4 regions of the Verrucosispora sp. TAA-831 genome follow, and region 1 is predicted to be linked to each of the others. Evidence: riboswitches for the same ligand, from Rfam matches in the RefSeq annotation. Region 1 holds a riboswitch; each other region holds the start of a gene.
The links. Region 1 has a riboswitch for cyclic di-AMP ahead of ACQVFL_RS09230 (C39 family peptidase). Riboswitches for the same ligand answer to the same signal wherever they lie in the genome.
Positions count from the first base shown of each region.

Region 2: linked by a shared signal. The riboswitch ahead of ACQVFL_RS01760 (coiled-coil domain-containing protein) and the one ahead of ACQVFL_RS09230 (C39 family peptidase) in region 1 are both predicted to bind cyclic di-AMP.
Region 3: linked by a shared signal. The riboswitch ahead of ACQVFL_RS23200 (coiled-coil domain-containing protein) and the one ahead of ACQVFL_RS09230 (C39 family peptidase) in region 1 are both predicted to bind cyclic di-AMP.
Region 4: linked by a shared signal. The riboswitch ahead of ACQVFL_RS30755 (NlpC/P60 family protein) and the one ahead of ACQVFL_RS09230 (C39 family peptidase) in region 1 are both predicted to bind cyclic di-AMP.

Region 1 is NZ_CP192240.1:2,029,157-2,036,493, reverse strand. It holds gene ACQVFL_RS09250 (ABC transporter ATP-binding protein) at 1-287, shown strand, start outside; gene ACQVFL_RS09245 (D-ribitol-5-phosphate cytidylyltransferase) at 453-1,958, shown strand; gene ACQVFL_RS09240 (CDP-glycerol glycerophosphotransferase family protein) at 1,992-3,689, shown strand; gene ACQVFL_RS09235 (alpha/beta fold hydrolase) at 3,697-4,431, opposite strand; gene ACQVFL_RS09230 (C39 family peptidase) at 4,518-5,381, opposite strand; cyclic di-AMP (ydaO/yuaA leader) riboswitch at 5,601-5,742, opposite strand; gene ACQVFL_RS09225 (hypothetical protein) at 6,046-6,798, opposite strand; gene ACQVFL_RS09220 (hypothetical protein) at 6,974-7,337, opposite strand, start outside.
Region 2 is NZ_CP192240.1:373,845-381,181, forward strand. It holds gene ACQVFL_RS01735 (AI-2E family transporter) at 1-953, opposite strand, end outside; gene ACQVFL_RS01740 (hypothetical protein) at 1,063-1,869, opposite strand; gene ACQVFL_RS01745 (hypothetical protein) at 2,063-2,485, opposite strand; gene ACQVFL_RS01750 (helix-turn-helix transcriptional regulator) at 2,584-2,892, opposite strand; gene ACQVFL_RS01755 (carbonic anhydrase) at 3,090-3,788, shown strand; gene ACQVFL_RS01760 (coiled-coil domain-containing protein) at 3,873-4,889, opposite strand; cyclic di-AMP (ydaO/yuaA leader) riboswitch at 4,893-5,024, opposite strand; gene ACQVFL_RS01765 (YibE/F family protein) at 5,191-6,561, opposite strand; gene ACQVFL_RS01770 (metal-sensitive transcriptional regulator) at 6,815-7,111, opposite strand; gene ACQVFL_RS01775 (heavy-metal-associated domain-containing protein) at 7,229-7,337, shown strand, end outside.
Region 3 is NZ_CP192240.1:5,241,762-5,249,098, reverse strand. It holds gene ACQVFL_RS23215 (STAS domain-containing protein) at 1-289, shown strand, start outside; gene surE (5'/3'-nucleotidase SurE) at 293-1,117, opposite strand; gene ACQVFL_RS23205 (PfkB family carbohydrate kinase) at 1,114-2,079, opposite strand; gene ACQVFL_RS23200 (coiled-coil domain-containing protein) at 2,317-3,399, opposite strand; cyclic di-AMP (ydaO/yuaA leader) riboswitch at 3,404-3,536, opposite strand; gene ACQVFL_RS23195 (cation diffusion facilitator family transporter) at 3,688-4,605, opposite strand; gene ACQVFL_RS23190 (HelD family protein) at 4,672-6,786, opposite strand; gene ACQVFL_RS23185 (alpha/beta fold hydrolase) at 6,880-7,337, opposite strand, start outside.
Region 4 is NZ_CP192240.1:6,913,419-6,920,755, reverse strand. It holds gene ACQVFL_RS30785 (MerR family transcriptional regulator) at 1-59, opposite strand, end outside; gene ACQVFL_RS30780 (hypothetical protein) at 194-502, shown strand; tRNA gene ACQVFL_RS30775 (tRNA-Gly) at 743-816, opposite strand; gene ACQVFL_RS30770 (zinc metalloprotease) at 1,030-2,031, shown strand; gene ACQVFL_RS30765 (pyridoxamine 5'-phosphate oxidase family protein) at 2,099-2,632, opposite strand; gene dcd (dCTP deaminase) at 2,712-3,290, shown strand; gene ACQVFL_RS30755 (NlpC/P60 family protein) at 3,353-4,393, opposite strand; cyclic di-AMP (ydaO/yuaA leader) riboswitch at 4,406-4,542, opposite strand; gene ACQVFL_RS30750 (NlpC/P60 family protein) at 4,722-5,735, opposite strand; gene ACQVFL_RS30745 ((Fe-S)-binding protein) at 5,989-7,337, opposite strand, start outside.

The DNA of each region.
Region 1 (7,337 bases):
GCATGTCGGCCCGGTTGCGCTTCTCCATCGCGGCGGCCAAGCAGCACGACGTGCTGTTGATCGACGAGGCGCTGGCCACCGGCGACAAGGCGTTCCGCAAGCGCAGCGAGAAGCGGGTACGCGAGCTGCGGGAGAGCGCCGGAACGGTGTTCCTGGTGAGCCACCAGCTCTCCTCGGTCCGGGACACCTGCGAACGGACAATCTGGCTGGAATCGGGCCTGATCCGGATGGACGGGCCGACCGCCGAGGTATTGAAGGCCTACGAGGCGTTCACGAACGGCAAGTAGAGTCCGGGTGAACGTCCGACGCCCGCAGGGCGTCGCGCGGACCGCGTCGGCCCGTTGGGGTGACGCGGTCCGCGCGTTAAGGTTCAACGCGTCGCCGGGGCCGGCGACAACCCCCCACCCACACCACCTCACCGAACCATGTACCCCCGAGAGCGAGGACCGGCAATGACGCAGGACCAGACCACCGACCCGGGCAGCCGGCCGGAGAGCCCGGCACCGTGGCGACCCTCGCGGACGGTGGCCGTGGTGCTGGCCGGCGGCACCGGCACCCGGCTGGGCCTCGGCATCCCCAAGCAGCTCCTCAAGATCGCCGGTAAGCCGATCATCGAGCACACCCTGGCCGTCTTCGAGGCCGCGCCGGAGATCGACGAGATCATCGTGCTGATGGCCACCGGGCACGTCGACGAGGCGCAGCGGATCGTCGACAAGGCCGGCTTCCGCAAGGTCACCAAGGTGATCGAGGGCGGCGACACCCGCAACGCCACCACCCGGGTCGCGTTGGACGCCGTCGGCGAGGCCGACTGCAACATCCTCTTCCACGACGCGGTACGGCCCCTGCTCAGCGGCCGGATCGTCCGGGAGTGCGTGAACGCCCTCTGGACGTACGCGGCGGTCGACGTGGCCATCCCGTCGGCCGACACGATCATCCAGGTCGACGAGGACGAGTGCATCACCGACATCCCGGTCCGCGCGACGCTGCGTCGGGGCCAGACGCCGCAGGCGTTCCGGTCGAGCACCATCCGGGAGGCGTACCGGCGGGCCGCGGGCGACCCGAACTTCGCCGCCACCGACGACTGCGGCGTGGTCCTGCGCTACCTGCCCGAGGTGCCGATCAAGGTGATCGACGGCTCGGACGAGAACATCAAGGTCACCCACCCGGTCGACGTGCACCTGGCGGACAAGCTGTTCCAGCTCGCCGCCGCCAAGGTGCCCCGGCTGACCGACCACCGGGCGTACAGCGAGGAGGTCACCGGCCGCACCATCGTCGTCTTCGGCGGCAGCTACGGCATCGGCCACGACCTCACCGAGCTGGCCCGCCGGCACGGTGCCCAGGTCTTCCCGTTCAGCCGCTCCAGCACCGGCACGCACGTGGAGCGGCCGGAGGACGTCGAGGCCGCGCTGCGGGCCGCCTTCGAGGCCACCGGACGGATCGACCACGTCGTGGTCACCGCCGGGATCCTGGAGAAGGGCGCGCTGGCCGAGATGGACCAGGAGACCATCGACCGGGTGCTCCAGGTCAACTTCGTCGGCCCGGTGACCGTCGCCCGGCAGTCCCTGCCCTACCTTCAGCAGACCAAGGGCCAGCTCCTGCTCTACACCTCCAGCTCGTACACCCGGGGACGGGCCGACTACGCGCTCTACTCGGCCACCAAGGCGGCGCTGGTCAACCTCACCCAGGCGCTCTCCGACGAGTGGGCCGAGTTCGGCGTACGGGTCAACATCATCAACCCGGAGCGGACCGCCACCCCGATGCGGACCAAGGCGTTCGGCGCGGAGCCCGAGAACACCCTGCTCGCCGCCGAGACCGTCGCCCAGGCCTCGCTGGACGTGCTGATCTCGGAGCTCACCGGTCAGGTGATCGACGTACGCCGGCCGCCCGGCGAGGCGTCGGCGCCCGCCCCGGTACCCACCCAGGCCGACGCGCCCAGCAGCGGCACCCGCGTCGGCTGACCCACCGACGACGAGCACGAAGGCAGCGCCGAGATGCGTGGTGACCTGGTCACGAAGTTGGCCGCCCGGGGCCTGGCCACCGGCGGGGCGGTCCTGGCGTTCCTGGTGCTCGCGCTCACCGGCGCGACCACCTGGGGGCTCGGGCTGGCGGTGGCCGCGCTCGCCGCGACGGTCTGGGAGCGCCGGGTGCGACCCGGCGCCGACAGCGTCGCGGAGACCGCCCTGCTCGCCGCCGGGATCCTGGTCGGCTACGCCCGGCAGCTCGACGGCGGTTTCGACCCGTTCCTGATGGTCGCCGCCCTCGTGCTGCTCGGGCTGGTGCTGGTCACCGGGCCGTTGCGGGCCGCCGGCAACCTGGAGATCCGCGCCGCCAACCTGCCGGTACGCACCTGGGTGCCGCAGGTCGCCGCCCGAGGAGACGACGCGGTGGCGGGGCTGCTCGCCGCGCTGGCCGTGGCGGCCCTGGCCGGACTGCCCGCCGTGGTGGCCCTGCTGATCTGCCTGCCGGTCGGCGCCGCCGTCGCCGTGGTCGTCCTCGACCTGGCCCGTCGCCGGTTCCGGCCGGCGGCCGGCGGGTCGGCGGTCACCCGGGCGCTGCGTCGCCACCAGCCGGAGTTCGTGCTGCACTTCTCCGCCCCGCCCGGGTCGGAGTATCAGGTCACCATGTGGCTGCCGTACCTCGAACGGATCGGTCGGCCGTTCGTGGTGATGCTGCGGGAACCGGAGTTCCTGCCCGCCGTGGCGGCGGCCACCACCGCCCCGGTGGTCTACTGCCCGACGCTGCGCACCATGGACGAGGTGCTGGTGCCGAGTCTGCGGGTGGCGTTCTACGTCAACCACGGCGCGAAGAACAGCCACTGCATCCGGTTCACCCAGCTCACCCACGTCCAGCTACACCACGGCGACAGCGACAAGGCCCCCAGCGCCAACCCGGTGTCGGCGATCTTCGACCGGATCTTCGTGGCCGGCGAGGCGGCCATCGACCGGTACGCCCGGGCCGGAGTGGAGATCCCGGCCGAGAAGTTCGTGGTGGTGGGTCGCCCGCAGGTCGAGACGATCGAGGTACGCCACCAGCCGACGCGCGGACTGGCGAACCCCACGGTCCTCTACACCCCCACCTGGACCGGCCACCACGCCGACGCCGACTACTGCTCGCTGCCGATGGCCGAGACGCTGCTGCGACGGCTGCTCGACCGGGGCGCCACGGTGATCCTGCGGGCCCACCCCTACACCAACCAGCACCCGGCCTCGGCCCGGCGCCTGGCCCGGCTGCACGAGTTGCTCGCCGCCGACCGGTCCCGCACCGGCCGCCAGCACCTCTTCGGCGCCGCCGCCGGCCGGCTCACCCTGGCCGAGTCGGTGAACCGGGCGGACGCGTTGATCTCCGACGTCTCCGGGGTGGTCTCCGACTGGCTGTACTCGGGCAAGCCCTACACGGTCACCGACACCGGCGCCGACGGGGACCGGTTCGTCGAGCGGTTCCCCCTCGCCGCCACCGGCTACGTGCTGCGGCGGGACATGTCCGACCTGGACGACGTGCTGACCCGGCTGCTCGACACCGATCCGCTCGCCGAGGCGCGCTGGGCGACCCGGCGGCGCTACCTGGGCGACTTCCCCGCCGAGACGTACGCCGAGGCGTTCCTGGCGGCCGCCCGACGGGAGCTGGACCCGGCCTGGAGTGCCCCGGCACCGCGTACCACGACCGACGCCGCGCTGCCCAGCGCCACCTGAGCGGTCCTCAGCGCCAGGGGTCGAGCAACGCCAGCACCGCCGCGGGGTCCTCGATGTGGGCGTTGTGCCCGAGACCGGGCAGCGTGACCACGGGCACGTCGTACTCCCGGAGTTGGGCGTCGGTGACCATCGCGTCGTGTTCGCCCCGGGCCAGCAGGACCGGTACGTCGATCGCCGCCAGCAGGGCGGCCAGGTCGGGTTCGCCGACGGCGAAGGCGGCCGGGTCCATGGCCAGCCGCCACCGCCCGTCCACCTGCCGCAGCCCGGCGTCCACCGCCGGTCGCTCCGGGCTGAGCAGCCCGGTCAGGCCGGACACACGCAGATGCCGCCGGGCCGCCTCGTCACGGGTGGTGAACCAGGTGACCGGCCGGGCGGCGAGATCGGCGGCGCGGGCCAGCTCCGCCGGGGACCACACCGCCTTGATGCCGAGGCCCACCACCGCGTCGACCGGCACGCCCCGATCGGCGGCGGCCAGCGCCAGCCCGACCACCCCGCCGAGCGAGTGTCCCAGTACGACGATCCGGTCGTCCGGGGCGAGGCTCTCCGCGACCCGGTCGGCGAGGGCGGTGAACGAGTACTCCGGCAGCGGCGACGCGCCGCCGTGACCGGCCAGGTCCGGGGCGGACCAACGGCCCGGCCACCGTTGTTCCAGCAGCGGCGCCCAGGGCAGCCACACGTCGCCGGTGGCACCCATCCCGTGCAGCAGCACCAGCACCGCCCGGCCGCCCGACTCCTCGCTCATGCGCGAAGTCTGCCACCCCGGACCCGGATGTAAGGAAGGGTCCCCTGCTATGCACCAGGCGATAGCAGGGGACCCTTCCTTACATCTCAGGAGGAGTAGCCGCGGGTCGCGGCCCAGTGGGCGAGGTCGATGGTGGTCATCCAGTACGAGTAGTACGAGGCGTCGGCCGAGTCGGCGATCTTGACCAGGCGACCGTCGTCCTCGTAGCCCACCACGGCGACGTAGTGGCCACCGGGGAAGGAGTGCCAGCCGCCGTCGGTGTCGGTGGCACTGCCGGCCACGTTCACCACGACACCGCGCCCGTCGGTGATCGCCTCCACCACGTCGGCCTGGAGCTGGTCCATCTGGGCCGGGGTGGCCGAACCGCCCCGCAGCATCGTGGTCGAGTACGGCTCGCCCTTGACGGTGGCGTTGAGCACCCGGGTGGTGTCCAGGGCCGAGTTGGTGCCGGCGTACGTGGTGCCGAGCTGCGCGGCCAGGGTGTCCTGGTCACGGTCGACACCGGCGGCGCTGAGCGCGTTGCGTACCGCGGCCGGACCGCAGTAGTAGCCGGTGGTCTGGGCCTGGAAGTCGTAGTCCAGGACCTTCCGGGCCGGCGGCTTCGGTGCGGCCTTCGCACTGCTGGCCACCGGCGAGGGGGCCGCCGAGGTGGTCTTCGGCGAGGGCGACGGCGACGGGGCGGCGCTGCTCGGGGCCGCGCTGCTGGGCGAGGTCGACGGGGTCGACTCCACCCGGGTGTCGGCGCGGGAGACCGCGGTGTCGCCACGCAACTCGGCGACGGCGGTCGTGGTGTGCGCGGTGGCCGGGGCGTCGGAGGTGTCGACGAGTACGGCACCGGCACCGGTGGCCAGCGCCAGCGCGGCCGCCGAGGCGGCGACGACCTGGTAGGGGCGTTCGGTGGCCAGCCGACGTAGCTGGCGCGTGACGGTCTGCTTCACGGAGTCCTCCACGGGGGCTCAGGGAGGCACGGCGAACCGCTCCGGCGGTCAGCTCGACAGGACCTGTCGAGGACCACCCGAGTACGGGGACGACCGTGCGAGGGGCTGCGCCCGGGCTAGCGGGCGGGGGCGGTGGCCGCAGTCAGCTCGTGGCCGACGGCCCGGCGAGCGCGGGCACCGCGGTGCCGTGGAGGAACAAGGGGGGTACGACGAGGGGCTGCACGAGTGGAAAGCTCCTTCCGACACCGCCGACCGGGTTAGCTGACGGGTTCGGGCGGGAAGACGGCCCTACCGTGAGCCGAGGCTCGCGGATTCACCCCAGTGGTGCGGTGGGTCCCCGGTTCGTGAGACCACGATTAGGCGGGTCGATGCGGCGTCGCCTCCTGCGATCGGGTACCGCATCGGACGGGCCGACACTACTGGTCGGTCACTGCCCTGCCAACCCGCCCTGACCTGCGTAAACATGATCCAGATCGATGATTTTCGGGCGTTCGGTCATCGATGTCGCGCAACGGGACCGATGGCGATCGACGCAACGGGCGGTGACAAGGGGACCACCCGCAGACAATGTCTCCGGGCTTCGCGTCCCGTCTCGGTCGGATCCGGCTCCGGTGTCCGTTCCGGCGGAAGGTGTGACCGGGCTCACCCGATCCGGCCGGACTATCCGGCCGACGGTTCATCCCACGCGCGCCGGACGCCACCGCAGGACCGCCGCCGCCGGACGCGCGACGGTGGTGACGGCGGGCGCCGGGAGCGGATTCGGCCGCAGGCGCTGCGCGGCGGCGTACGCCTCGGCGGAGAGCACCCGGGCCGCTTCGCCGGCCAACTCGGCCTCCCGCCAGGCGGCCCGTTCCCGCTCGGCGGCGGCCCGGTACGCGGCCCGGTGGTTGTCCCGGACGACGCGGGCCAGGACGACCTCCTGGTCGACCTGGTGCAGTCGCGCGTCCCAGCCGGCCCGACGGGCCAGCACGTCGGTGAGCTGCCGCGCCGACAGGTCACCGCGCCAGTGCGCCTTCATCGCGGCGTGGTGCAGCCAGCGCTCCCGGGCGGCGTACTCACTGGCGGTACGCGGGGTGCGGGGCGCGGGTAGCGCGGTGACCCCGGCGAGCCGCCGGGCCCGGCTCTCCGCCTCGTCGTAGGAGGCCCAGGACCGGTCGAGGGCGGTCTGAGCGGTGTGCCACGCCTCCCGACGCCGTGCCGCGTTCTGCGCGGCCCCGGCGGCGGCCACGGCCACCTCACCGGCGTAGCGGCGCAGGTCGGCCGCCTCGGCCTCGGCGGGGTCGTCGACCGGGCCGGTGTCGTCGCCGGTCGATTCGGGCCGGGCGACCATGGCGGTGAGCACGCCCAGCGCGAGCACGAGCAGCACCGACCAGATGGCGGCGGCCCGGGGCACCTCGATCAGGAACTGGTAGAGAACGGTCTTCTCCATGGCGGGACCTCGTGGGCTGTGGTGCGCTGACAGCGGGCCGCCGGACCCGGTCGCCGGTGGCGGGTGCCACGGGCCGGGCGGGGCGGTGGGGACGCATCGCGGGGGCAGTGGTCCCGGGAACACCGGGACGGGCTGCGGCGGAGTCGGTCGACGCGCCGCAGCGGGACGCGAGTGGTCAGGCGCCGGGTGGGGCGCGAGCACCGTGGGCGCCCGGTGGGACCACCGTCGGGGGCGGTGCCGCCGGACCCGCCACCGCCGTCACGGCGGGCCGGTACGCCTCCGGGCGCGCCTCGGACAGCAGCCCGGGCACGCCGGCCGGGTCGGCGTGGTCGACGGCCACAGTGGCGTCCGGCGTGATCACCTCGCCGGGCGACGTGGCGTGCCAGCCGGTGTGGGGCGCCTGCGCGAGGAGGGCGGCCGAGGCGAGCCCGTCGGCGGGGTGCCCGGCGGGGGCACCCGGAGCGGAGGTCGCCCAGGCGCCGAGGGTGAAGGCGGCGGCGACCGCGAACCCGGTCAGTAGCCGGGTCGCCCAGCGCGCC
Region 2 (7,337 bases), 1.7 Mb from region 1:
TGCCGCTTCATGATCAGTGGTTCGAGCAGGTTGCCCTCGATCTGTTGCACGGCGATCACTGCGGCCAGGGTGAGCAGTGCGGTGGTGGGGCCGTTGGCGGCCAGCGCCACCAGCACCGCGACCGCACCGGCCACGGTGGCGCCGATGATCGGCACGAAGCCGCCGAAGAAGGTGATCAACGCCAGCGGGAAGGCCAACGGCACCCCGAGCAGCACCAGCGCCAGACCGATACCGATGGCGTCGATCGCCGCGATCAGCATCGTGCCCCGGCTGTACGAGCCGAGCGTGCGCCAGCCGACGCGGCCCGCCTCGGCGGCGATCTCCCGGTTGGGTCCACCCGCCCGGCGCAGCGTCCAGTGCCACATCGACCGGCCGTCCTTGAGCAGGAAGAAGAGCAGCACCAGGGCGAGCAGGATGGAGCCGAAGACCTCGGCCACCGTCTGCGCGCTGGCGACCGGGTCGACCTCCTGCTGGCTGAGCGCCTGGCGGAGCTGGTCGACGAGGCCGTCGAGCTGCTCGTCGGTGACCGGCAGGGTGGAGGTGACGAAGTCGCGGCTGCGTTCCAGGCCCTCCCGCAGTTCGTCGCCCAGCTCGCTGAACTGGCCGGCGGTCATGTTCCAGACCAGCACGCCCACGCCGAACAGGACGCCGAGCAGGAGCAGGACGGTGAGCAGGGCGGCCAGCGCGGCGGGCAGTCGCAGGCGGCGCAACGCGAGTTGGACCGGATCGAGCAGCGCGGCCAGGAAGAAGGTGGCGGCCAGCGCGATGGCCAGCGGCGTGACGAGCATGGTGATCCGGGCCAGCAGGTAGAGGCCGGCGGCGATGACCACCAGGCAGGCGCTCCAGACCACCGCCGTACGCACCAGCCAGGGCAGGGCCGCCCAGGTCTGTCTCGGCCCGGCACTGCGCCGCGTCGACTCCTCGGGCCTGAGCCCGTCACCCCGTGCGACCACGTCGGCCTCCTCTTCCCGGCGAGGTCGGTACCCGGACGGTGCCCGTCCGACACCGGTCCACGCTAGGTTCCCGCTCGACGCGCCGGAGGAGGTTCGCGCTATCTGCCTGTCACGGCAGAACCGGTCGGTACGCGGGTGCCGCCCGCCCACCGACCACGATGGGCATCTCGCGGGTCTGCTCGACGCCGCCGAGCGCGGTCAACGGCAGCACCGACTCGCGCTCATCGACCTGCGGCAGCAGTGCGGAGAGGGCCTCGTCGCGCAGGCTGCGTGCCGCTGCGGCGGCCAGCTCGGCGGCTCGCCAGCGCTCCTGCGCCTGCTCGTGGGCCGCCTGCTGGCGCGCGAAGAGGTGGTCGCGTACCGCCCGGCGCAGCGCCAGCTCCTGCTCGACCGGGTGCAGTCGCGGGTCCCAGCCCCGGTGGGCGAAGACGTCGCTGAGCTGTTCCACCGACAGCTCCCGCCGCCAGTACGCCTCCATGGCCGCCCGGTGCAGCCAGCGCTCCCGGTCGGCGTACTCGGCGGGGGTGCGCGGGGTCTGCGGCAGCGGCATCCCGGTCGCCGCGGTGAGCCGGCGGACGTCCGCCTCCGCCTTCTCGTACGTCTGCCACGCTCGTTCGGCCTCGTCCTGCGCGGTGAGCCACTCCTCGCGGCGGCGACGGGCCGTCGCGTCGGCCCGGTCGGCGGCGACGGCCACCTCCTCCGCCCAGCGATCCTGGTCCCGCTGTTCCTCGGTGTGCTCGGTGCGACTCGGCAGCGCCGCCTCGCGGATCCGGGCGCCCGCGTCGAACCGCAGGAGGTGGCGGGGGCGCAGCAGCAGGGCGGCGATGGCGAGGATCACCACGCCGAGCAGGCTCAGCCAGATCACGGCGGCCAGGGGGACGTCGGGCAGGACGTGGGAGAGAGCGGTTCGCATCATCAACACCTCTCGCGGTCGGATGAGGGTCGTCGACTGGGGGAAGGTCTGTGGTCGCCGAGGCGGCGACAGGACGGTGCGCGGGTCCGCGAGTGCCCGGGGCGGTCGGCGCCGGTGCGTCGGCCGGGTCCGGCGTTCGGGCCGGGTCGGCGGACGGTCGCGTGGGCCGGTGGGGCGTCCTGAGGCGGGCCGTCGGTCAGGCGGCCGGTGGGCCGCGCCGGGTCGGCTCGCCGTGGCCGACGGCGGGGCGTGGCGCGGCGAGCCGGTGGACCGTGGTGGTGGCGGCCGAGCCGGCCCCGGCGGAGGGCGCGGGCCGGGTCGGCGGCGCGGTCGGGGCCGTGTGCTGCGTCGGTGACGTCGACAGCGTGCCGGAGGCCCGCACCTGCTCGGTGACCGGTGCGACGGTGCCCGGCCAGGTCGGCAGGTCGGCGGTGACGGACCAGGCGTGATGACCGGCGACGGCGTGGGCCGTCTGGTCGCCGGCCGGGCGCAGCGGCAGGTCGGCGGCGGTGCCGAGGCCGACCGCCAGCACGAGGGCGGCCAGCGCGAGTCGGGTCAGCTCCCGCAACGTGCGCAGCGTCGCCGGCCACAGGGGACGGGCGAGCGCGACGGACGACACGAGTCCAACCTATCGTCCCCGTGCCCAGAACGCATGGGCCCGAGCGGAATCCGGTCGGTGAACCACGCCACGTAGTCCACTGTGGATGGCAGGTCGGGTCAGTCGGTGAACAGGGCCAGCAGGTCGCCGACCTGGCGGTCGGCCTCGGCCGGGTGGCGGAACCGGCCGGCCGGGTTGAGGGTGTACTCGTTGCGGCGACCCACCCGGGTGCGGTGCAGATAGCCGCCCGCCTCCAGGTCGGCGACGATGGCCTGGGCGGCGCGTTCGGTGACGCCCACCTCGCTGGCGACGTCGCGCAGCCGGGCGGTCGGGTTGCGGGCGATGGCGAGCAGCACGTGTGCATGGTTTGTCAAGAAAGTCCAGTTTCGGGTGCTTTCTCGCTCGTCTGAGGTCGCCATGCCCGCCATCGTATGGCCTGCCCCCGTCACGCTCCGGGGCTGCGCTCGCGCCCGTACGCTGCGATTGGCAAGCGTTCTGGAATACATGAAATGCAGATCACGCATAGCTTGACGTGCCTTGCGCTGCGTGTGACGGTTGGTGGCGGTCCGTGGCCAGCGCCGGCCGGGATGACCAGGCATTCCACCGAGAGACGAGGTGACGCCGGATGAGTCGACCCGGAACGATCGGGGCCCAGCCCGGTCCCGAACGCGAGTACCTGACCGCAGACCTTCCCGGCTCGCGGGAGCGGGCCCTCGCCGAGTTGATCGCCGGTAACCGTCGGTTCGTCACCGACACGCTGCGGCACCCCAACCAGAACGCCAGCCACCGGGCCGCGGTCGCCGCCGAGCAGCACCCCTTCGCGGTGATCGTGGGCTGCTCCGACTCCCGGCTCGCTGCGGAGATCATCTTCGACCGTGGGCTGGGTGATCTCTTCGTGATCCGGACCGCCGGACACACCATCGGCCCCGAGGTGCTGGGCAGCGTCGAGTACGCGGTGAGCGTGCTGCGTACGCCGCTGGTGGTGGTGCTCGGGCACGACTCGTGCGGTGCCGTCCAGGCGGCCCGGGCTGCGGCGGCCACCGGCACCGCGCCGTCGGGGCACCTGCGTGCCGTGGTGGACGCGGTGGTGCCCAGCCTGCGCCGGGCCGAGCAGGCGGGGATCGACGACCTGGACGCGATCGTCGACATCCACATCGCGCAGACCGTCGAGGCGATGCTGGAGTCGTCCGAGGCGCTGGCCGCCGAGGTGGCCGCGGGCGGGTGCGCGGTGGTGGGCATGTCGTACCGGCTGGCCGCCGGTGAGGTGCGGACCGTCGCGGCGGAGCCCGCCGAGATGGCGGGTGTGGTCACGCCCGTGGGCTGACCCGCCGGGCCACGCACCGACACGTACGACGAGGGCCGCTCCGCCGGACGGCGGAGCGGCCCTCGCGGGTCACCGGGACGCTGCTCAGAGCAGCGACACGTGCACGTGGTCCGTGTGGTTGGACGGGCCGCTGTAGGACCGCCACCGGTTCTCGGTCGGGAACCAGATCTGCCGGTTCCAGATCACGTAGTAGATGCCGAGCCGGTCGGCGTTGCGGACCAGGAAGGCCGCCAGGTTGTTGCCGTAGATCCGGGTGTCGTTGTTGTGCCAGGGGCTGAACCCGCTGTTCTGCAACGACCAGTCACACGCCCGGCCCTTGGGGTGCTCGAACTTGTCACCGGGCCGCCAGCAGCCGACGAAGCGGTTGAAGCCGGCGCGCTTGACCTCCTTGTACATGTGCAGCGTGCGCGGCGTGATGCAGCCCGACGTGGTCGGGTCGTTCTGGCTGCACGACTCCGGCTTCCAGCTCCCGTCCGAGGCACGGTTCGGGGCCACCCGGGCGACCGGCGAGGTCGCGGCCACCAGGCCGCCGGTCAGGCTCTCGCCACCGACCAGGCGGAGCGACTTCTCCGCCTCGGTCTTCTTGCGCGCCATGTCGTTGGTCAGCTTCTGCTGTTCGCGCACCTCGGCGTCGGACGCGAGCTTGGCCCGGTCGGCGCGCTCCCGGACCGTGTTGACCTCGCCCAACTTCTTGTCGTTGAACAGGTTCAACTCGTCGAGGGCGGAGGCCCGGTCCATGAACGAGTCCGGAGCGTTGCTCTGCAACAACATCGCTATCGCGCCCACCCGGCCGGTCCGGTACGACTGCGTCGCGATCTCGGCGACCTGTGGCCTGAGCGCTTCCAGGTCGGCCTCTGCGCGGCGCAGTTCGAGGTCGAGCTTGAGCTGTCGCTTCTTGGACTTGTCCAGTTGGTTCTTGGCCTTGGAGAAGTCGCGGTTCGCCGACTCGATCAGGTCGTTGAGCATCGGCGGGTCGTCGTCGTGCTCGGCCGGAGCGGGTGGGTTCGGCGCGGCCATGGCCGGCAGGGGGCCGGCGAACACGGCGAACGCGGCGAACACGGCCACCACGGGTGTCATCCAGCGGCGTAGGGGTGCCGTCACTTCTTTCCCTTCCATCGACCGCCGACCGGGTTAGCTGACGGGTTCGGAACGGAAGTGGCCCCTACCGCTGACGCGGATTCACCCCACCTACCTGGGTCCCCGGCTCGCCTCGCGGCGATTGGGCGGTGGCACCGCAGGCGCCGGTGCGCGCCTTCGGCGGTGACCGGCAGTGAGGTTACCCGACGGTCGATGTCAGTCTCTACGCCCCGAACCCGGCCAGATGCGTCATTTCGTAATCGCGATGAGTGACCAACGACACGGGCACGAACCGTGTCGGCAGGGGCGGTCACGCTGCGGGGTGTCACCATGTGGTGTCCGTGCTCCTGTCCGGGTCGGGCCACCGCGATCCGGTGGCGGGGGGTGTGTCACGCACACGCGCGGTGCTCAGCGCGTGCAGGGCCTCGGTCCGGTCGATGCCGGGCCGGGGAGTCGGGGGAGTGGGACCGTCGCCGTCCGGCCCGTCGTCGGGGCCGCCGGGTTCCGGCGTGTCCCGCCGCCCGGCGGTGACCACCAGCGCGGCCAGTGCGGTCGTCAGCGGTACGGCGGCGACCAGCCCCAGCGTGGCCACCACGCTGCGGACGATCTCCTGGGTGAGGAACTCGCTGGTGATGATCTGGCCGAGCGCGCGGCTGTCGGCGGTGAGCAGGAGCAGCAGCGGCAGCGACGCGCCCGCGTACGCCAGCACGATGGTGTTCACCACCGAGGCGATGTGGGCCCGGCCGACCCGGGTCGCCGACCGGTACAGCTCCCGGCGGGTGAAACCCGGATTGGCGTGCCGCAGCTCGGTCACCGCGGCGGCCTGGGTCACCGTGACGTCGTCGAGCACGCCGAGCGAGCCGATGATGATGCCGGCGAGCAGCAGGCCGTGCAGGTCGACGTCGCCCCGGAACATGGACAGCGTGGTGGCGTCCTCGCTGCCGAAGCCGGTCAGGTGGGTGGCCCGGGTGGCAGCCAGCCCGAGCAGGCCGGTGAGCACCAGGCTGCCGAGGGTGCCGAGGACGGCCACCGAGGTCTGTGCCGAGATGCCGTGCGTCAGGTACAGCACCACGAACATGATCAGTGCCGCGCCGACGATGGCCACCACCAGCGGCGGCTGACCGGCGCTGATGCCGGGCAGCACGAAGGTGATCAGGATGGCGAAACTGGCCGCCAGGCCGCCCAGCGCGGCCAGGCCGCGTAGCCGTCCGAAGGCCACGATGGCGGCGGCGAACAGCACCGCGAGCCAGATCAGCGGCTTGCCCCGCTGGTGCTCGGCGATGTTGTAGGAGCTGATCGAGGGGTCCTCGGGATCGATCAGGGAGACCAGGATGATCGCGTCGCCGACGCTGACCGAGGGCGCTCCCGGCCCGTCCGGCAGCGGCGTCTGCACGTCCTGACCTTCGTCCGGGCCGCTGTCGACCCGGACGGTCACCGTGCCGCACTGCCGCCCGGCCGTGGTCGGGGTGCCCTCGGGCACGACCGGGTTCGGTGGGCAGGGCTCGTTCACCACCCGGGTGACCGTGCCGTGGTAGCGGGGCAGGTCGTCGGCGGCCTCGGGTCGGGGTGGGTCCGAGGGCCAGAGCACGAGCGCGGCGACCAGGGTGACGAGGAAGAGGGGGACCACCGTCACGATGAGGATCCGCCGCACCCGGGGTGGGGTGGGCGGAGCGGAACGGGTGTGGTCGGCGCCCATTCATTGTCTCCCAACGATTCCAAGGCGAACTACGTACCGGCGGTCGAGATGGTTCAGCGACGCCGACAGGCCGCCGCGGCGGGCATCCGGAATGGCCCGAGCGTGGCAGGATGGCTGCGTACCGTGCGGGCGGGTCCGGCTGGCCATCGTGGCGAATGGTAGCCAGATCGGCATCGGAACGCAGGTCGCGAGCGTGTGTCGCAAGCCGGGTGCCGGGGAGACGACACCCGGCCGGGCGTACGGGTGGGGCGGGTCAGCCGCGCTTCATCAGGCGACCGACGGCGGCCATCATCTCGGAGGCCATCTCGTCGGCGCGGCCCTCGGCGGCGCCCTCGTGCATGCAGTGCCGGGCGTGCCCGTCGAGCAGGCCGAGCGCGACCTTGTCCAGCGCGGCCTGGATCGCGGAGATCTGGGTGAGCACGTCGATGCAGTAGCGGTCCTCGTCGACCATCTTCTCCACGCCGCGTACCTGACCCTCGACACGACGCAGCCGGGCGAGCAGTTGGTCCTTGCTGGCGGTGTAGCCACGGATCTGCGCGGGTGTGCTCATGAACACGAGGATAACGTACCCCCTGGGGGTATGGTACGGTCACCGTCGTGGATACCCCCCGAGGGTATTCGACGGGGTGCCCGGCCCGGCTGGACGGGCCCGGAGAGGAGAGTTGCCATGGTCACCACGACGTACCAGGTGCAGGGCATGACCTGCGGCCACTGCGTCAGCGCGGTCAGCGCCGAGGTCGGCGCGCTCCCCGGCGTCGCCGACGTCCGGGTCGACC
Region 3 (7,337 bases), 3.2 Mb from region 1:
CACCGCGTACGAGGTGAAAGAGGCCATCGCCGAAGTGCTGGCCAAGGGGCGGCCGGCCCGGATCGAGCTCAACATGCGGCTGGTCACCTTCATCGACTCCGTCGGCATCAGCGCGATGGTCGCCGGCTTCCAGACCGCTGAGGTCAGCGGCGTCAAGCTGGTCGTCACCGAACCCAGTCGGTTCGTGCACCGACAGCTCTGGGTGACCGGGCTGCTCGGTCTCTTCGGCGCACCGGAGCCGTACTACGCCGGTGCCGCCGCCACCCCCGAGGTCCTTCCCGGCGGCTGACCGTCAGTCGCCGTCGAGGCCGGACAGGTTCACGTCGGAGACCTCGGTGACGGCGCGGACCGCCGTCACCGTGGCGTACCCGTCGGCGAGCCACGCCAGGTCGGTGCCGGGCTGCACCGCCTGACCGGGTTCCTCCAACGCGGTCCGCACGAAACCGTGGCCGGACTCGGCGACGGTCATCTGCACCTGCCCGAAGGTCGCCAGCCCCGCCCGACGTACGCCGCGCAGCCGGTCGGGCGGCACGTCCGGCGAGTTGACGTTGAGCACGCTCTCCGCCGGCCCGGCGGTCAGCCGGGGGAGCAGGTCCAGGGCGACGTGGGCGGCGGTGGCCCAGTTCCGTTCGGCGTCGCGTACCCGGGCCGCGGCGGCCACCGCGGCCCCGCCGCTGACGGCGGTCGCCTCACCGGCGGAGAGCACGTCCAGCGACACCGCCAACGCCCGGCAGCCGTTGGCGGCGGCGGTGAACGCCGCGCCCACGGTGCCGGAGTGCAACACCGCCCGGCCCGCGTTCGCCCCCCGGTTGATGCCGGAGAGCAGCACCGTCGGCGGCGGCCCGAACGCGCCGTGCACGGCGATCAACGCGATGAAGCCGGGCGAGCCGCCCACCCCGAAGGCCGGCACCCCGGCCAGCCCCGGCAGCGGATGCTCGTGGACCACCACCTGCCCGTCCTGCTCGACCGCGCTCATCGCGGCGCTGGTGCCGCTCGCCTCCTCCAACGGGGCCGCGACCACCACGTCCAGCCCCCGGTCCACCGCCGCCCGGGCCAGCGCCTGGATACCCGGCGCGGCGATCCCGTCGTCGTTGGTGATCAGCACGCGCAACGTCATGCGCCACCCACCCGGTGCGCCAACTCGTCGGGGGTGGTGCGTTCCTGCCGGCGGACGCCGGCCGGCTCCAGGCGTACCCGGTCCACCAGGCCGGTGATCGAGTCGAGCCGCCCGGTGCCCAGCCCGTGCCGGGTGACGTTCAGCGCGCCGGCCGCCGCGCCGGTCCGGATCGCGGTGCGTACGTCACCGCCGCGCGCCACCACGGCGGCCACGCTGGCGGTCATCGAGTCACCCGCACCTCGCGGGTCGGCCGCCTCCAGGCGGGGCATCCGCACCTCGAAGACCTCGCCGTCGACGAGGGCCAGTGCCGGCTTGTCGGCGCGGCTGACCACCACGTTCTCGGCCCCGTTGGCGTGCAGGTCGTACATCGCTCGGGTGAGCTGCTCCTCGTCGTCGTCGGTTGCGCGACCGTCGGCGATCAGCTCCTCGTGGCTGACCTTGACGAAGAAGACCCCGCTGTCCAGCACGGCGTTGAGGTGGTCGCCGCAGAGGTCCACCACCACCCGGCTGCCGTTGGCGCCGAGGTCGGCGGCGAAACGCCGGTACAGGTCGGCGGGGACCAGCGACGGGTCGTTCGGGCCGCTCAGGATGCTCACCGCCGCCCGCAGTCCCTCGCCGAGCGCCAGGTTGTAGAGCTCGTCCAGCTCGTGTCGGCTCAGCGGCTGCCCGGTCACGTCGACGATCTCCTGCCGGGTGCCCTCCCGACGGTCGTGCACGTACCCGCCGCTGCCGCCGGAGTCGCGCGCCACCACCTTGAGGTCGACGCCCTCGCTGACCAGCAACGGCTCCAGCACCTGTCCGATCTCGCCGCCGAGGGCGGTGCAGAGCACCACGTCGATGCCGTGCGACAGCACCATGCGGGCCTGCCAGACCCCCTGGCCGCCGGGATGCAGGTGCAGTTCCGGCGTGTCGTTGGGCTGGTCGATCGTGACCGTGAGCAGGGGCGTCGGCGCGAAGACCATCACGTGCCCGGTCGGCGCGCTCACGACGCACCGTCGCACTGGGTCCACTGCGGTCCGCTCATAACCGTTCCTCCCGGTCGCCACGAAATGTCCGCTTCGATGTCGACGGTAACCAAGGTGGGCCGAGAGCGCGCGGCGACGGGCGGGGCGGTCCGGGACGGCCGGGGCGGCGTGCGGGAACGACGACGCCGGGTGGACCGTCCCTCACGAGGGCGGCCACCCGGCGTGCCGTGTGGATCAGTACACCGACAGGTGCACGTGGTTGGTGTGGTCGCTGGACGGGTCGCCACGCGCGCCGCTGTACGTGCGCCAGCCGCTGCTGGGCAGCCAGATCTGCTTGTACCAGATCACGTAGAGCACGGCGAGACGGTCGGCGTTGTTGACGTAGAACGCCGCCAGGTTGTTGCCGTACGTCCGGTCGCCGCCGGTGGCGACCCCGCCGAAGCCGTTCTTCTGCGCCGCGAAGTCGCAGGCCCGACCCTTCGGGTGCTCACCCGAGCCGCCCGCGCGGTAGCAGGAGACGTATCTGGTGAAGCCGGCCGCCTTGGTCTGGTTGAGCGCGTGCAGGGTGCGCGGGGTGATGCAGCCGTTGGCCGGGGTGGGGTCGTTGACGCTGCACGACTCGGCCGGCCAGGAGCCGTTGGCGTTGCGGGGCGCGGGCTTGGCCGTCGGGCTGCTGGTGCCGCCGGTGCGCGCCGGGGTCCGGCTGGCCCGCTCCTGCGCCGCGGCCCGCTCGGCCCGCTCGGCGCGTTCCTCGGCCACGGTCAGCGAGCGCTCGGCCTGCTCCTTGCGCTTGGCCATCACGGCCACCTGCTTGCGCTGCTCCTGCACCTCGACGTCGAGGGCCTGCTTGGTCCTGCCGACCTCGTCGCGGGTGGCCCGCAGGTCCCGCAGCGCGCGTTCCTCGTTGGCCGCCACCGCGTCCAGTGCCGCCGCCCGGTCCATGAAGCCGGCCGGGGAGCCGCTGTTGAGCAGCGCCGTCGCGGCACCGAGTCGACCGCCGCGATACGCCTGCGCGGCGATCTCGGCGACCTTGGCGCTGCGTTCGGTGAGCTGGCCCTCGGTCGTGGTGAGCTGCTCGGCGAGCTTCTTCTGCCGGTCGACCGAGCGGTCCAGGGCGGTCTTGGCGTCGAGGTAGCCCTTGCTGGCCGCCTCCAGTTGGGCGCGTAGCGCCGGTGTGCCGCCCTCGTCGCCGACGTCACCGGGGGCCGCGGAGGCAGCGCTGAACGGAGCGAGCGCGGCGCCCAGGGCGAGGGCGAGCCCCGCGGCGATCAGGGCCGCCGTACGGGCGGCCGGTCTCACGGTTGCCACTGCTGGCATGCACATGTCCTTCCGTCAGCCGCCGACCGGGTTAGCTGACGGGTTCGGGACGGAAGATCCCTACCGCTGGACGCGGATGCACCCCTGGAACATGGTTCCCCGGTTCGCCCTCGCGGGCGATTAGGCGGCGGTCACCGCCGGCACCGTCGAGTGCCGCCTGGCGGAGACCGGGTCCGAGCCTACCGGTGCTGGTGGGGACCGTGCAGCCGGTGTGACTCCTGGTGTTCCCCTGACCACGAGTAAACCAGACATAAGGTATTTTTGTTGTCTTTCGCGCTACTGGTCCCGCTACCACTCCACCGTCCCGCAGGCACCGGCACTCGTCGCGGGCTCGATCTGGAGCGTCGCGTGCGTGATGTCGAAGTCCTCGCGCAGCGCCGTCCGGGCCGCGCGGAGCACCGCGCCGACCTCGGCGCCCTCGGCCGTGGCCAGGTGGGCCGAGGCCACCTCCATCCCGGAGGTGAGCGTCCAGACGTGCAGGTCGTGGACGTCGGCCACGCCGGGCACCGCGGCCAGCCGGTCGTGCACGGCGGTGACCTGGAGGTGCTCCGGGGCGGCCTGCACCAGGATGCGGACCGCCGCCCGGCCCAGACGCCAGGTGCGCGGCAGGATGAACGCGCCGATCGCCACCGCCACCAGCGGGTCCGTCCACCACCATCCGGTCAGCGCGGTCAGCGCCGCCGCCGCGATCACGCCCAGCGAGCCGAGCAGGTCCGCCAGCACCTCCAGGTACGCCCCGCGCAGGTTGATGCTCTCCCGCGCCCCGGGACGCAGCAGCGCGAACGCGACCAGGTTGGCGAGCAGGCCGAGCGTGGCCACCACCAGCACCGGCCCGGTCCGCACCTGCGGCGGGTCGCCGAACCGGCGTACCGCCTCGACCAGCACGTAACCGGCGACGCCGACGAGCAGCACCGCGTTGGCCAACGCGGCGAGCACCTCCAACCGATAGAGGCCGAAGGTGCGTTGCGGATGGGCGTCCACGCGCCGGGCGGCGGTGAGAGCCGCGAGCGCCATCCCGATGCCGAGCACGTCGGTGAACATGTGCCCGGCGTCGGAGAGCAGGGCCAGCGAGCCGGTCCGCAGGGCGGTCACCGCCTCCACCACCATCAGCGTGGTGAGCAGCACGAACGCCGCCCACAGCCGGCCGGAGTGGCGGTGTGCGGCGTGCGACACCGCGGCGTGGTGGTGGTCGTGGCCCGCGCCCACGCAGACACCTTGCGCGCTGCGTCCGACCCGGGGCGGAGCTATGCCGACATTGCTATATGTGCGCGCTCAGTCGGTCAGGTCGACCGTGGTCAGCCGCTGGGTGGCCCGGGACAGGGCGACGTAGAGCGTACGCACGCCGGAGCCGGGATCGGCACGGATCTCGCCGGGGGCGACCAGCACCACCCCGTCGTACTCCATGCCCTTGGCCTCCAGGCTGGTCACCACCTGGAGACGCTCGCCGCCGAGCCCGCCCAGCCAGGCCGCGACCTCGTCCCGGCGCGGCACCGGCGTGATCACCCCGACGGTGCCCTCGACCTCGCCCAACAGCGTGCTCGCGGCGGTCAGCACGCTGGTCTCCAACTCCGTCGCCGGCACCACCAGCTCCACCGGGTCGATCCCGGTGGTCCGGACCGCGGTGGGCAGGGCCAGGTCCGGGTACGCCCGGCGGATCTCGGCCGCCGCCACGGCGAAGATCTCCGCCGAGTTGCGGTAGTTGGTGGTGAGCGTGAACCGGTGCCGTCGACGGCGTCCCAACGCCTGGTCCCGGGCCCGGGACAGCTCCTGCGGATCTCCCGTCCACGCGGTCTGCGCCGGGTCACCCACCACCGTCCACGAGGCCAGCCGACCGCGTCGGCCGATCATCCGCCACTGCATCGGTGAGACGTCCTGCGACTCGTCCACCACCACGTGCGCGTAGTCGCGGTAGTCCTCGGGTCGCTCGCGAGCGGCCTGGCGGGCGGCCCGCTGCCGGTCGGCGTACGTGCTCAGCTCGCGCACCCCACCGGCGAGCTGGAACGGGTCACGTTTCGCCCGGGCTGGACGCACCGGCTTGCCGAGCAACGCGTCCAACTCGTCGAGCAGCGCCACGTCGGCGACGGTCGGCCCCTCGGCGGCCAGCCCCCGGTACGCCTGCTCCAGCAGCCGGATCTCGGCCCGGGACAGCAGCCCGGCGGCGTACCGGCGCAGCCGCTCCGGATCGGCCAGCCAGCCGAGCACGTGGCGGGGATGCAGCCGGGGCCACCACGCCTTGAGGAAGTCCCGAAAATCCGTCCGGTCGATCAGCTCGTCCTCGAAGGCCCGCTGCTCGGGCAGCCGGGGGATGCCCAACCGGCGGGCCTGTGCCCAGAGCGCCGCCAGGATGCCGTCGAAACCGGCCCGGCGGACCTCGTTGCGTCGCGCCCCCCGGGGCAGCGCCCGCTCCCGGACGGCGTCCAACTCGGCGCGCTCCAGCCGCAGCAACTGCCCCCGGTAGAGCAGGCGCAGCTCGGCCGGCGAATCGGGTACGCCGTCCCGGGCCGCCCGCTCCAACAGTCGGCGCATCCGCAGCGACCCCTTGACCGCGGCCACCTCGACCGGGTCGGTGCGGGTGGCGACCAGCCCGGGGAAGAGGGTGCCCAGCGAGTGCAGGGTCGCGGTGTCCTCGCCCAGGGACGGCAGCACCGAGGCGATGTACTCGACGAAGACCGAGGACGGGCCGACCACCAGGATGCCGCCACCGGCGTACCGGCTGCGGTCGGAGTAGAGCAGGTACGCGGCGCGGTGCAGCGCCACCGCCGTCTTGCCGGTGCCCGGGCCGCCGGACACCAGCGTCACCCCCGAACCGGGGGAGCGGATGGCCTCGTCCTGCTCGCGCTGGATGGTCGCGACGATGTCGCGCATCCCCCGACCGGTGGTCCGGGACAGGTTCGCCAGCAGCGCGCCGTCGCCGACCACCGCCATCTCCGCCGGAGCGGCGTCCGGGTCGAGCAGGTCGTCCTCGATCCGGGTGACCCGCTCCCGGCTGGACTGGATCGTCCGGCGGCGCACCACACCGAGCGGCTCGGCCGGGGTGGCCTGATAGAACGGGGCAGCCGCCGGGGCACGCCAGTCGACCACCAGGGTCGCGGCGTCCTCGTCCCGGATGCCCAGCCGTCCGACGTGGAACACCTGCCCGTCGCGCAGGTCCAGACGGCCGAAGACGAGCCCCTCGTACTCGGCGTCGAGCACGTGGCGGCGCTGCGCGGCGTGGAACACCATGGCGTCCCGCTCCACCAGCGCGCCGAAGTTTCCGACCCGGGCCAGCCGGTAACCGTCCCGCTCGGCACGGACCGCCGCGCGCCGCAGCTCGGCCAGTCGTGCGTACACCCGGTCGAGATGCCGTTGCTCGACGGCGATCTCCTGGTCCAGGGTGCTCTGGTCCACCGCTTCGTTCTCCTCGTCACGCCGGCCCGGCCAACCGCACGAGATTACGCCCCACCTCGCGGACGTGCGGAGGCACCGGTCCGGGTGCGAGTCCTACCGGCGGCGGGCGCGGCCGGCGGCGGAGCGGCGACCGGTGGGCCGGGCCTCGGCGAGCACCCGATCCAGCACACCGGAGAGCGCCGCGGTGACCTCCTCGGGACGCTCCATCATCAACATGTGCCCGGCCCCGGGACAGACGGTCAGCTCGGTGGCCGGCAGCGCGGCGGCGATCGACTCCGCGCACGGCGGCGGGGTGAGCCGGTCCCGGTCGCCGACCAGCGCCGCCGCCGGCAGGTCCGCCAGCGCGGCCAGCGTCTCCAGCCGGTGCTGGGCGCCGAAGGAGGCCCGGAACCCGCCGATCGAGCGTAGCGAGGCGCGCGCCACCGCAGAGGTGACCAGGCGGATGTCGGTCGGGTCGCAGCGGTCGCCGAAGAGCATCCAGCGAATGCTGGGACGGAGCGCGCGCAGCAGGGCCCGGGGCGGACGCCAGGCGCCGCAGCGGGCGAGCACCC
Region 4 (7,337 bases), 2.2 Mb from region 1:
GCGAACGCAGCGGCATCACCGATCTTGACCTGCCGGGGAGGCGTGAGAGAGGGATACATCGCAGTCAGAGCCTTTCGTGCTGTGGTGCCCTGACCTCACCACATGCCGCTACGGCATGTGCAACAACCGCCCACCGGAGCCAGGCCCTAGGGCGCAAGCCACCTGAGATCCGGTAATGCTGGGAGGAGGCCAGATGGAGACATGGCGTGTCCTGGCGGGAGTCGCCACGAGCCTGGCTATCGGCCTCGTCGGCGTTGCCCTGGCCACCAACTTTCGCGACGTGACGGAGTGGCACGTGCGGCGGTCGATGTCCACCACGAGCGGGCTACGGCGAGTTCCGCCGTGGCGCTGGCTCTCAGGCGTCCCGCACGAGCAGCGTCTTGCGCGCTTCATCCTGCTGGAACGGGCGATTGGCGTAGCTTTCGCCGCGATCGGCCTTACGTCCTTGATCGTTCTCGGCTACGGCATCTTGAGTGGCCAGCCGATGCGCATGGTGAAGTAGGTAGCTTGATCTTCCCGCCGGCAAGGGAGGTCGATCAAGGCATCGCCGACGCGATCGACAAGGCGGTGACGGCGGCCCGAGGCACGCCCAGCAAGCAGCGCACGCCGAGGCAGGCCCGAAGGTGGCAGACCAGCGACCGAAGCGAGCTAATGGCCCGCTAATGACCCACGGCCGGTTTCAGCTCTCCTGGCAACGCGAAAGCCCTGGTGGGACTCACGTCCTGACCAGGGCTTTCGTGCGTGGAGCGGGTGACGGGAATCGAACCCGCACTGTCAGCTTGGGAAGCTGATGTTCTGCCATTGAACTACACCCGCAAGCGGCACCACTGTACCTGAGCCACCGCCCCGGTGCACCCAGCCACCCCCGCCGACCACCCCGCCCGGCCCGCCTCCGCACGCTGCGCAAGAAGTTGCATGCCGGCAACACATAGCCATTCTCAAATCTGTCGATGCGTTGTAACGTCTGGCCCACGTTTCCCGCACGACGCGACACAACCCCCGGTCGCGTCGCCAGAAAGAGGTGGGCTTATGGGACTCCGTCCCGTCCTGCTGAACCGGCGGATCGCCGGCATCGCATCGACGTCGCTGGCGGTGGCGCTCGGCGTGGCCACGGTCGGTCTGCTGCCGGCGGCCACCACGGCCGCCGCCCCGACGGCTACCGCCGTCTCCGCCGACGAGGTGTGTGAGGACCCGACGGGCACTGCGGCCCGAGTCCGGGGCGACGCGGTCGTCAAGCACGACCCGAACGAGTTGACCATGACGCAACTGCACCAGCGGGAGTCGGAGTTCGCCGACCTGTTGCAGGAGCGGGCCAAGCGGGTCGGTCAGCGTACGCTCAGCGCCCAGGCCGCGGCGGCCTCGGTCACCATCCCGGTGGTGGTGCACGTGATCCGCAAGGACACCACCCGGGCCGGCGGGAACATCCCCGACTCGATGATCCAGTCGCAGATCACCGTGCTGAACCAGTCGTTCGCGGGTGCGACGGGCGGTGCCGCCACCGCCTTCGCCTTCCAGTTGCAGAGCATCAACCGGGTCACCAACACGTCGTGGTATCCGATCAGGCAGGGCTCCACCGCCGAGCGGCAGATGAAGACCCAGCTCCGCCAGGGCACCAAGGGCACGCTCAACATCTATCTCGGTGAGCTGAGCGGGGGCCTGCTCGGCTGGGCGACCTTCCCGCAGACCACGCTGAACGTGATGGACGGCGTGGTCGTGCTCAGCGAGTCGCTGCCGGGTGGCACCGCCACCAACTACAACCAGGGTGACACCGGCACCCACGAGGTCGGCCACTGGCTGAACCTGTACCACACGTTCCAGGGCGGCTGCTCGGGCAGCGGCGACCAGGTCTCCGACACTCCGGCGGAGGCGTCGCCGGCCTACCAGTGCCCGACCGGTCGGGACACCTGCTCCACCGCGGGGCTGGACCCGATCACCAACTTCATGGACTACACGTACGACACCTGCATGTACCAGTTCACCCCGGGCCAGGCGACCCGGATGATCAACGCCTGGAACACCTACCGCGCGTAGCGCGGGAGTCGTCGGCGCGTACCTCCGGTGCCGGTCCCGTCGTCAGGCGGGGCCGGCACCGGAGTGCTCAGGCGGCGCGGACATGTCGGGCCGCACGGGTCGGGTGGGGCGCGGGCCGGGCCGCCTGCGGGGTGGCACCGGCCGGGTCGAGCCAGACCTGTACCGCCGGTCGTCCGACCAGCCCGGCGGTGGCGGCGTGCTGGTGCCGGGTGAGCATCGCCACGTCGACGGTGAACTCGAACAGGCGCCAGTCGACGTGCGGGGCTGCGCGGGCCGCCAGCGCCAGCCGGGCCACCGTGGCGTCGTCGGTGACGGGTCGGGCCCGACCGGCGACGTACGCCTCGTCGTCGCTCTCCTCCGCCGGGAACGAGTGCAACGCATACCGCCCGTCGCGTTCCAGGTCGCGCCGCTTCGGCGAGTCGATCACGAAACAGAACAGACCGTCGTCGGTGATCAGCGGGGAGACCGGGTGCACCCGGGGCCCGCCGTCGGCGCGGACCGTGGCCAGGTAGCCGAAGCCCGGGCCGTACTGCTGCATGAGAAGGCGGATCCCGTCGGCGAGTCGAGGCTCGTCAGCGGTGAATTCGGACCAGGAAGCCATGCCGCCATCCTATCGAACATACGTTCTAAGCGGGTAGTCCGACACGCAGGTCACGCATACCGGCCGCTAAGGTGTGGCGATGCTGCTCTCCGACCGTGACCTGGTCTCCGAGATCAAGGCCGGCACCCTGGCACTGGAGCCCTTCGAGCCCACCCTGGTGCAGCCGTCCAGCATCGACGTCCGCCTGGACAAGCTGTTCCGGGTGTTCAACAACCACCTGTACACACACATCGACCCGGCGACCCAGCAGGACGATCTCACCTCGCCGGTGGAGGTGCCCGACGGCGAGCCGTTCGTGTTGCACCCCGGTGAGTTCGTGCTCGCCTCCACGCTTGAGGTGATCTCGCTCGGCGACCAGCTCGCCGGCCGGCTCGAAGGCAAGTCCAGCCTCGGCCGCCTCGGCCTGCTGACGCACTCCACCGCCGGTTTCATCGACCCCGGCTTCTCCGGGCACGTGACGCTGGAGCTGTCCAACGTGGCCAACCTGCCGATCACGCTCTGGCCCGGCATGAAGATCGGCCAGCTCTGCATCTTCCGGCTCTCCTCGCCCGCCGAGCACCCGTACGGCTCGCTCGTCTACGGCTCGCGCTACCAGGGGCAGCGCGGCCCGACGCCGAGCCGCGCCTGGCAGAACTGGCGTACCTGGCCGACCCGCTGACGACCCGCTGACGACCGGCGGGCCCGCGCCGCCGTGGAGCGGGCCCGCGATCATCCGGCTACTCAGCCGGGTCGGCCGAAGCTGTGGATCGGGCTGCTGTCCATCCGCTTCATCGCGATCGGCTTGCCCGCCCGGGAGGCGTGCACCACCCACCCGCCGCCGACGTACATGCCGACGTGGTGCAGGTCGCGGTAGTAGAAGACCAGATCACCTGGGCGCAGGTCGCCGCGACCGACCGAGGCGGTGACCTGCCGCTGCCGCGCCGCGTTGTGCGGCAGCGCCACCCCGGCCCGCGCCCACGCGGCCAACATCAACCCCGAGCAGTCGTACGCGTGCGGCCCCTCGGCACCCCACGAGTACGGCTTGCCGATCTGGGCGCAGGCGAAGGTGACCGCCTCACCGGCCGGGCCACCCGGGTAGGTGGCCGGACAGGGCGCCGGCCGCAGCGGACCACCACCCCCGTCGTCGTACGCCCGCAGCCGCAACCGCTGCAACCGCTCGATCTCGGTGTCGATCTGCCGCCGCTTCGCGGCCAGGTCGGCCTCGGTGCGGGTCAGCTCGGCGATGGTGCGGTCCAGTCCGGCTCGGGTGGCGGCGAGTTCGTCCCACAGCTCACGCGCCTGGCGTACGTCCTCCTGCTGGAAGCGGGCGTACCGGTCGAGCAGGCCGAGCTGGGCGACGACCTCGCCCGGCGACCGGCTGCCCAGCAGCGTGTTCACGGCGCGGACCGGCTCGCCCCGGTACGCGCGCGCGGCCAGCGCGCCGACCCGCTTCGTCGCCTCGTCCACCTGCTGTTGGAGCGGGGCGATGCGGGCGGTCAGCGCGTCTGCCTCCCGGCGGGTGCCGGCCAGGTCCTGCCGGGTCGCGTTGTGCCGTTCGATGACGGCTTCGAGCCGGTTCCAGTCCTCGTCGATCTGGCGCTCGATGTCGTCGACCGTGGGATCGGCGTGGGCCGCCGTCGCGCCGCCGGTCAGCAGAACGGCGGTCGCGGCGAGTGCGGCGAGTGCGGTGGTGCAGCGGTACCAGCGGAATCGCGGCGCAGCCGTCGTCGGGCCGGGCTTCGCCGGCCGGTACGACGGTGGCCGCGGGGCATGGTGTGCCACCGGGCTGCGTACTCCTTCTTCCCAGACCGCCTACCGGGTTAGCTGACGGGTTCGGGCGGGAAGGGGACGCCCTACCGCGACGATCGCGGACTCACCCCGGGAACCTGGGTCCCCGGCTCGCTCGGACAGCGACTCGGCGGTGTCGGACCGTCACCGCCCCGGGTGGGCGGTCCTGCCAGCGGGCCGACGATTGACCAGCGTAGGGACGATCGGCGTCGATACGCAACACACCCACACCGTCACTCTCGGTGCATTAATCCGACAACGAAGAAGGCCCCCGGTCGCTTGACCGAGGGCCTTTCGTCGTTCCTGCGTACGCGCTCAGGCGTCAGCCGGGTCGACGGAAGCCGGCGACCGGCATCGTCGTGATCGGCGAGACGTTCACCGGCACACCGGCACGCGCCGCGTGCACCATCGTGTTGTTCCCCAGATAGATCCCGACGTGGCTCACGTCGCTGCGGAAGAACACGAGGTCACCGGGGCGGGCGTCAGCCCGGGAGATGGCCTTGCCCTCGCGCCACTGGGCACCCGTGAAGTGGGTCAGGTAGATACCCGCCGCCTTGTACGCGTACTGGGTGAGACCCGAGCAGTCGAACGAGTTCGGCCCGGTGGCACCCCAGACGTACGGCTTGCCGACCTGCGCGCAGGCGGTCCGGATCGCCGTCCGGGCCGCGTCGCTGACCACACCGTTGATGGTCGGGCAGTTGGTGGTCTTGACGGTGGTCACCGGAAGGGACCGTTCCAGCCGCTTGATCTCGGCGTCGATCTGCTTCTTCTTCGCCGCGAGCTGCTTCTGCTTGGCCTCCTGGTCGACGATCAGCGCGTCGAGTACGGCCTTCTGGTCGTCGTACTTCTTCCGGATCTTCATGACGCCCTCGAGCTGACGGCGCTCCTCCCAGGCCAGCCGGTCGAGGAGGGCCATCTGCTCACCGAGCTTGTCCGGCTTCGCGTTGAGCAGCACCGCGCCGATCTCCTGCGAGGGGCCGGTGATGTAGTACCGGGAGGCCAGACCGGCGACCCGGTTCATCGCCAGCTCCGTCTCCAGCGCCAGCGGCTCGATCTTCTTTTGCAGCTTGTCGGCCTTCTCGCGGTTGGTCCGCAGCTCCGAGCGCACCTTGTTGAACTGCTCGATAGTGGGTTCGAGCTGCTGCCACTGCTTGTCGATCTGGCGCTCGATCTCGTCCACCGACGGCGCGGCGGACGCGGGCGCGGCGACCAGACCGGCACCGACCGCGGCGGCGGCGACCAGGACGACCAGGCGGCGAGCGGCCTTGCGCAGCCCGCGCGCGGGGGTGGGGCGTCCCGGCGCATGACGATGGAGGGGCATGGTTGCCACCGGCACCGACTCCTTTGCGACCGACCACCGGGCGTCCCGCTAGCGGTAGGGGGCGAGACAGACGACCCACGGCGGTCGGTGCCTCACATTAGGGAAGGCGCGCGGTGGAATCAAGGCGACCAACGGCTCATTCACCTTTGTGCGACGGACCGCACACAAAGGGTGTCGACCAATTCGTTACAGTCATCTCCGCCAATATAAAAATCAGGACGTGTCGGCATCCGTACAGATGCCGACCACGCCCCGACGTTCTCGCTGGTCACCCGGCGACCGGCTCGCCCTCCTCGGCGCCCCGGGTCGGCTCGGGCTTGATCGAACGCAGCAGCACGCTGGCCACGTCGACCACCTCGACCTGGTCGCCCGCCCCCTTGCCGTTGACTCCGTCACTCAGCATCGTCGAGCAGAACGGACAGCCGACCGCGACGGTCTTCGCGCCGGTGGACATGGCCTCCTCGACCCGATCCACATTGATCCGCTTACCGATCCGCTCCTCCATCCACATGCGCGCGCCACCGGCGCCACAGCAGAAGGAGCGCTCGCTGTTGCGCGGCATCTCGACCACGCTGTTGTCGGCACCGACGGCGCTGCCCAGCACCTCGCGCGGCGGGGCGAAGACCCGGTTGTGCCGGCCCAGGTAGCACGGGTCGTGGTAGGTGACGCCGCCGTCGACCGGCTGCACCGGGGTCAGCTTGCCGGTGGCGACCAGGTGCGCCAGCAACTGGGTGTGGTGCACCACCTCGAACTCGCCGCCGAGCTGGCCGTACTCGTTGCCCAGGGTGTTGAAGCAGTGCGGACAGGTCGCGACGATCTTCCGCTTTGCCTTCTCGCGGCCCTCGAACGCCTCGTTGAGCGTCTCCACGTTCTGCTGGGCGAGCATCTGGAAGACGAACTCGTTGCCGATCCGGCGGGCCGGGTCGCCCGAGCACGTCTCGCCCTCACCGAGGATGGCGAACGAGACACCGGCCTCGTTCAGCAGCGTGGCGACCGCCCGAGTGGTCTTCTTCGCCCGGTCCTCGAACGCGCCCGCGCAGCCGACCCAGAAGAGGTACTCGAAGTCCTCGACCTCGCCGACCCGGGGCACCTCGAAATCGAGACCCTTGGTCCAGTCCTCCCGGGTGTTCTGCGGCGCGCCCCAGGGGTTGCCCTTGTTCTCCAGGTTGCGCAGCATCACGCCGGCCTCGGAGGGGAAGTTCGACTCGATCAGCACCTGGTAGCGGCGCATGTCGACGATGTGGTCGACGTGCTCGATGTCCACCGGGCACTGCTCGACGCAGGCCCCGCAGGTGGTGCACGACCAGAGCACGTCCGGGTCGATCACGCCGCCCGCCTCGGCGTCGCCGATCAGCGGCTTCTCCGCCTCGGCGAGCGCCAGCACGTCGAGGTGGGCGAGTTGCGCGGCGGTGGCCTTCTCCTCGCCGGTGAGGTCCTTGCCGCCGCCGGCCAGCAGATAGGGCGCCTTGGCGTACGCGTGGTCACGCAGGCTGAGCACCAGCAGCTTCGGCGACAGCGGCTTGCCGGTGTTCCACGCCGGGCACTGCGACTGGCACCGGCCGCACTCCGTGCAGGTGCTGAAGTCCAGCAGGCCCTTCCAGGTGAACTGCTCGACGT